2 regions of the Bacillus pfraonensis genome follow, and region 2 is predicted to be linked to the other one. Evidence: a T-box and tRNA genes for the amino acid it is inferred to sense, from the RefSeq annotation. Region 2 holds a T-box; the other holds one or more tRNA genes.
What was found. A T-box is a leader RNA that pairs with one kind of tRNA and senses whether it is charged. The one in region 2 lies ahead of alaS (alanine--tRNA ligase), so its partner is inferred to be a tRNA-Ala.
Positions count from the first base shown of each region.

Region 1 (3,260 bases), on a different contig from region 2:
ACCCCTAAATTTTTATAGTGCTTTGCCACTCCTGCAAGTGTCCCAATAGCAATACTATGGTCTCCACCTAGTACCAGTGGAAAACGACCTTTTTCTATAATATGATCAACCTTACTTGCTAATTCATCGCAAACATTTGCAACTTGTGTAAGGTTTCTTAATTTTGTATTTTCATCTATCTCCTGTTCTCTTTCAATACATAGGTCTCCGATATCTTCTACGTCATACTCAATATTTTGAATTCTTTCAATTATTCCCGCATAACGAATTGCACTTGGCCCCATATCAACCCCGCGACGCATTTGTCCTAAGTCCATTGGAACTCCAACGATTGAAATTTCTTTCTTCATAGATAGTCTCCCCCTTTTATGCCTTCACTAAATATTTTAAATCTTTTATATAGTCTGACTCAACTCGACATTTTTTTGTATGTATATACACTCTATTCACTCATATTTATGTGAAAGTCTACATTTTGAATCTATTCTATGCATAAAATGAACCATTTCTAAGAAAATTTCATTACGCATGTATGTATTCATAATTGAAAATAAAAAAACGCCTCCTATATTAGAGACGTTTTTCTGATGCTATTTTCCATACAGATGCGATATTTCGTGCGGTTATTTCAATATTTTCCTTCGCTGCTATATAAGCTTCTTCTAGTGTCATTGGGCTTGATGTGGCACTAAACACAGCATCTATTCCTTCTTTATAAACTAAAATATGATTAGATAGTACAGAACCTCCAATAGCTATAACAGGTATATGAAATTGCTTTGCACGCCTAGCAACCCCAACTGGAGCTTTTCCATAAGCTGTTTGTACATCTATTCTTCCTTCGCCTGTAAGAACAAGATCGGCTTCTTTTATATGTTCATCAAAATTTGTATAATCCAATACAATTTCAATTCCTTTTCTTAATTTCCCTTGTAGTACAGCAACAACTGCTGCACCTAATCCCCCCGCTGCTCCTGCACCTGAAATCTTTTCTACATCAATATGTAACTGCTGTTTTAATAAATGAGCATAATGCTTTAAATTATCATCTAACTGTACAATCATCTCTCTACTAGCACCCTTTTGTTTTGCAAATACAAAAGATGCTCCTTTTTGTCCTGTTAAAGGATTATCCACATCACATGCTGCTTCTATTTTTACATGCTCTAAACGAGAATCCAATTTCGCTAAATCGAAAGAATCAATTGAATGTAAATTTCCACCGACAGGTTCTATTACTTGTCCATCTTTCTTTAAAAACTTTACACCTAGGGCAGAGAGCATGCCAGTCCCCCCATCGTTCGTAGCACTTCCTCCAAGCCCTAAAATGATGTGCTGTACGCCTTTGTCCAGCGCATCTAATATAAGCTCTCCTGTTCCTTTTGTTGTTGCGATGAGAGGATTTCTCTTTGCAACTGGAACATGATGTAATCCAGATGCTGCTGCCATTTCAATAAATGCCGTTCTTTCATCCCTCGAAATGCCGTAAAATGCCTCTACAAGCCCTCCAAGTGGGCCTGTTACATAAAGTGAAATAATCTTTCCACCCGTAGCATCAACAAGGGACTGGACAGTACCTTCTCCTCCGTCTCCGATTGGGACTTTTACATACTCAGCTTCAGGAAAGATTTTAGTAAATCCCTTTTCAATAGCCTTACATACTTCTATCGCTCGTAAGCTTTCTTTATATGAATCAGATGCAATAACAATTTTCAACACTCATCCCTCCATTCTCCGTATCCAAACACGCTTTAATTCGAACCTTATATTTCACTCTATCTTTCTATTGTAAACGAAATGAATGGAAACTTGTCCTTATTAAGCAGGATAAACAAAAAACCTTACATCTTTCGATGTAAGGTTTTTTCTAATTTATAATGGAGCCTAGCGGGATCGAACCGCTGACCTCCTGCGTGCAAGGCAGGCGCTCTCCCAGCTGAGCTAAGGCCCCGAAGTAACAAAGCGGAAGACGGGATTCGAACCCGCGACCCCAACCTTGGCAAGGTTGTATTCTACCACTGAACTACTTCCGCGAAAATGGTGAGCCATGAAGGACTCGAACCTTCGACCCTCTGATTAAAAGTCAGATGCTCTACCAACTGAGCTAATGGCTCGTAAATGGCTGGGCTAGCTGGATTCGAACCAGCGCATGACGGAGTCAAAGTCCGTTGCCTTACCGCTTGGCTATAGCCCATCAATATTTACTAGTATGCTTGTCTTTTCAAAAAAATAAACCTTTATCAGGTTGATTTTTAAAAATGGTGGAGGGGGGCAGATTCGAACTGCCGAACCCGAAGGAGCGGATTTACAGTCCGCCGCGTTTAGCCACTTCGCTACCCCTCCGACATGATAAGTTATATGGTGGAGGATGACGGGATCGAACCGCCGACCCCCTGCTTGTAAGGCAGGTGCTCTCCCAGCTGAGCTAATCCTCCAAAAGTGGTGACCCGTACGGGATTCGAACCCGTGTTACCGCCGTGAAAGGGCGGTGTCTTAACCACTTGACCAACGGGCCAAAAAGTTGTAATACCGTTCGCAAGCTTCCAACCGGGCTTGAACCGGTGACCTCTTCCTTACCATGGAAGTGCTCTACCAGCTGAGCTATGGAAGCATAATGGCTCCGCAGGTAGGACTCGAACCTACGACCGATCGGTTAACAGCCGATAGCTCTACCACTGAGCTACTGCGGAATAATGCAAGCCTGGCAACGTCCTACTCTCACAGGGACAAGGTCCCAACTACCATCGGCGCTAGAGAGCTTAACTTCCGTGTTCGGTATGGGAACGGGTGTGACCTCTCTGCCATCATTACCAGACTTTTATTATTATACACATTCTTTTCAGAATGTCAACAGGAATTTTAAATATATATTCCTTCAAAACTAGATAACATTTGTATTCATATTATATGGTTAAGTCCTCGATCTATTAGTATTCGTCAGCTTCACATGTCACCATGCTTCCACCTCGAACCTATCAACCTGATCATCTTTCAGGGATCTTACTAACTTACGTTATGGGAAATCTCATCTTGAGGGGGGCTTCATGCTTAGATGCTTTCAGCACTTATCCCTTCCGCACATAGCTACCCAGCTATGCCCTTGGCAGAACAACTGGTACACCAGCGGTGCGTCCATCCCGGTCCTCTCGTACTAAGGACAGCTCCTCTCAAATTTCCTACGCCCACGACGGATAGGGACCGAACTGTCTCACGACGTTCTGAACCCAGCTCGCGTACCGCTTTAATGGGCGAACAGCCCA
Region 1 covers NZ_JAHCDO010000018.1:85,997-89,256, forward strand. The annotation lists gene rocF (arginase) at 1-350, opposite strand, end outside; gene KFD70_RS18440 (glycerate kinase) at 571-1,716, opposite strand; tRNA gene KFD70_RS18445 (tRNA-Ala) at 1,879-1,951, opposite strand; tRNA gene KFD70_RS18450 (tRNA-Gly) at 1,962-2,033, opposite strand; tRNA gene KFD70_RS18455 (tRNA-Lys) at 2,039-2,114, opposite strand; tRNA gene KFD70_RS18460 (tRNA-Gln) at 2,120-2,194, opposite strand; tRNA gene KFD70_RS18465 (tRNA-Tyr) at 2,260-2,343, opposite strand; tRNA gene KFD70_RS18470 (tRNA-Val) at 2,360-2,435, opposite strand; tRNA gene KFD70_RS18475 (tRNA-Glu) at 2,441-2,515, opposite strand; tRNA gene KFD70_RS18480 (tRNA-Thr) at 2,539-2,611, opposite strand; tRNA gene KFD70_RS18485 (tRNA-Asn) at 2,616-2,690, opposite strand; rRNA gene rrf (5S ribosomal RNA) at 2,700-2,815, opposite strand; partial or broken rRNA gene KFD70_RS18495 (23S ribosomal RNA) at 2,908-3,260, opposite strand, start outside.
Region 1: it has a tRNA-Ala gene. The T-box ahead of alaS (alanine--tRNA ligase) is inferred to sense a tRNA for this amino acid. The anticodon was not compared.

Region 2 (3,260 bases):
GATAACCGCGGTCTGCGATTTGTCCACCGCTCTCAGCATAGAATGGTGTTACATCAAGCATTAATTGTCCTTCTTCTCCTGCTTGTAAGCTATCTGTATACTCGCCATTTTTCACAAGCGCAACAACATTACTTTCTACCGCAACTGTACCATAACCAACGAATTCACTCGCTACTTTAATTTCTCCAAGTACGCCACCTTGAACTTGCATAGAATCAACGTCTTGACGAGCAGCACGTGCACGCTCACGTTGTTTTTCCATTTCAGCTTCAAAGCCTTCATTATCAACTGTCATACCAGCTTCTTCTGCATATTCTTCTGTTAATTCAATCGGGAAGCCGTATGTGTCGTATAGACGGAACGCGTCTACTCCAGAAATAACAGTTGTTTTTTCTTCTTTCGCTTTTGCAATTACTTCTGCTAAAATTGCTTCGCCATCATGAAGAGTTTCATGGAAACGCTCTTCTTCATTTTTTACAACTTTTGCAATGAAATCTTTCTTTTCAAGAACTTCTGGATAGAAATCTTTCATTACTTCGCCAACAACCGGTACTAATTCAAACATGAATGGACGGTTAATGTTTAATTTCTTCGCATAACGTACAGCGCGGCGTAATAAGCGACGTAATACATAACCACGGCCTTCATTAGAAGGGAGAGCACCATCACCTACAGCGAATGTTACTGTACGAATGTGGTCAGCGATCACTTTAAACGCCATATCTTTTTCTACATCGCCATTGCGATACTTCTCACCAGAGATTGATTCTGTTGCACCAATCATTGGCATAAATAGGTCTGTATCAAAGTTTGTAGGTACATCTTGAACGATAGATGTCATACGCTCTAGACCCATCCCTGTATCGATGTTTTTCTTTGGAAGTGGCGTATATGAGCCATCTGGATTATGGTTAAATTGAGAGAATACAAGGTTCCACACTTCTAAATAACGCTCATTTTCTCCACCTGGATATAATTCTGGGTCACTAAAATCATTGCCGTAAGCTTCACCACGGTCATAGAAAATTTCTGTGTTCGGTCCACTTGGGCCTTCACCAATATCCCAGAAGTTTTCTTCTAAACGAATAATGCGCTCTTTCGGAACACCCATTTTCTCATTCCAAATTGCAAATGCTTCATCATCTTCTGGATGAATTGTAACAGATAGTAACTCTTTATCGAATCCAATCCATTTATCGCTTGTTAAGAATTCCCAAGCCCATGTAATTGCTTCTTCTTTAAAGTAGTCACCAATTGAGAAGTTTCCTAACATTTCAAAGAATGTATGGTGACGAGCTGTTTTCCCAACGTTTTCAATATCATTTGTACGAATTGATTTTTGTGCATTCGTAATACGTGGGTTTTGCGGGATTACACGGCCATCAAAGTATTTCTTTAATGTTGCTACACCACTGTTGATCCATAAAAGAGATGGATCCTCATGCGGAACTAATGATGCACTTGGTTCAATTGCATGCCCTTTTTCCTCGAAAAAGTCTAAAAACATTTGACGAATTTGTGCTCCTGTTAATTGTTTCATCTATATTTCCTCCTTTAAGAAATTCCATAAAAACAAAAAACTCCCGTCCCTATAAAAGGGACGAGAGTTAACTCGCGATACCACCCTAATTATGAACCGATCTTTACAATCTCGGTTCATCACCTCATGGCGCCGTAACGTGGCAAGACGGCAGGGATTAGCTGCTCTCAGGATTAGCGTTCTGTCACCCTTCATTTAAAACTTCTTTCAGCCGATGGAAGTTTCTCTCTAAAAATGGACTGTGACATACTCGTTCCGTCATCAATTTAAAATCATATACTATACATTTATTATATAAACTTATATAAGTTTATGCTATATGCCAAAATTGTAGCGAATCCGTTTCCATTTGTCAATGTTTCCAGAGCGGCTTTATATGAACAACGACTGTTCGAATCACAGCTAAAATAGGCACTGATATCAAAAGACCGACAATCCCACCTATTTCTCCCCCAACAAGCAATGCCAACATAATCACAACCGGATGCATACGAAGCGATTTCCCAACAATATACGGCGATAAAATATTACTTTCAACGAATTGTAAAATAGCAAGAGCTATACCCGCTTTAATAAAAAGATTTGTGGATATCGTTGCTGCAATCATCAATGTTGGAATCGCCCCTAAAATTGGTCCAAAGTAAGGAATAATATCGGTAATTCCAACAATGATACCAAGCAGTAAAGGATACTTCATACCGATAAACCAAAATGCAAGGGCGGACACACTCCCTAAAATTAAACAAACAAATAATTGCCCGCGAATATAGCTCCCTAATGACTTATCAATTTCTTTTGCCAATACTTGTCCTGTACCACGCCATTTACTCGGAATCAACTTCCAAAAAATATGATAAAATTCCCCATAATCTTTCAGTATGTAAAATACAATGAACGGAATTAAGAAAATGATAAGCAATGAATCAAGTACACCGCGGGCCGTACTCATCACTTTATTTAATAACGCCTGTAACTTCATTTCGATTCCAACAAAAATTTGTTTTACTTTCTCATGAATAAACGAGGGAAAATTATCTGTTTGTTCTGTTACACCATCCATCCATGAATCATACATTTTTAGAAATTGAGGGAATTGCTTATTAATTTCCTGTAACTGATTAATAACAATCGGTGTCCCTTTATAAATCCCATAGCCAAGACCACCGAAAAAAAGAATATAAATAAGCAAAATTGCAAGCGTCCGTGGCATTCCTTCTTTATGTAATTTTTCAATTAAGGGATGCAGTAAATACGCAATGAAACAAGCAATAAAAAATGGTGTAATCGCTACTTTAAAAACAAATATAATCGGCGCCCATAATGGCTTGATTTTTAAAAAAACGAGTAAACATAGAAACACTAATAACAATAATCCTAATCGATAGATCCAAATAATTTTAAGATTCTTCAAATGAAAAACCTCCTCCCCTCTTATTTTGAAAAGAAATAGAGAAGGTTATGTGCAAAACTTTAAAAAAATAACTGGACTAAAATAATTTCGTGCGGACCATACTGTTTTAAAAAAACTTACATATATTTAACATCATACGGACAAGCATTTCGGTAGGCTTACAAATAGGTAAGGAGGAATAAAATGGTTTGGTTCATGTTGATTCTTTCAGCACTATTCATGATACTAGAATGGGTTTGCATTGGCTTTGGCATTTGGAAAGGACTTTTCACACGTTCAACGCGAAAAGAACGCGCGAAACAGCTATGG
Region 2 covers NZ_JAHCDO010000017.1:37,304-40,563, reverse strand. The annotation lists gene alaS (alanine--tRNA ligase) at 1-1,540, opposite strand, end outside; T-box leader at 1,594-1,811, opposite strand; gene KFD70_RS17635 (AI-2E family transporter) at 1,893-2,951, opposite strand; gene KFD70_RS17630 (hypothetical protein) at 3,135-3,260, shown strand, end outside.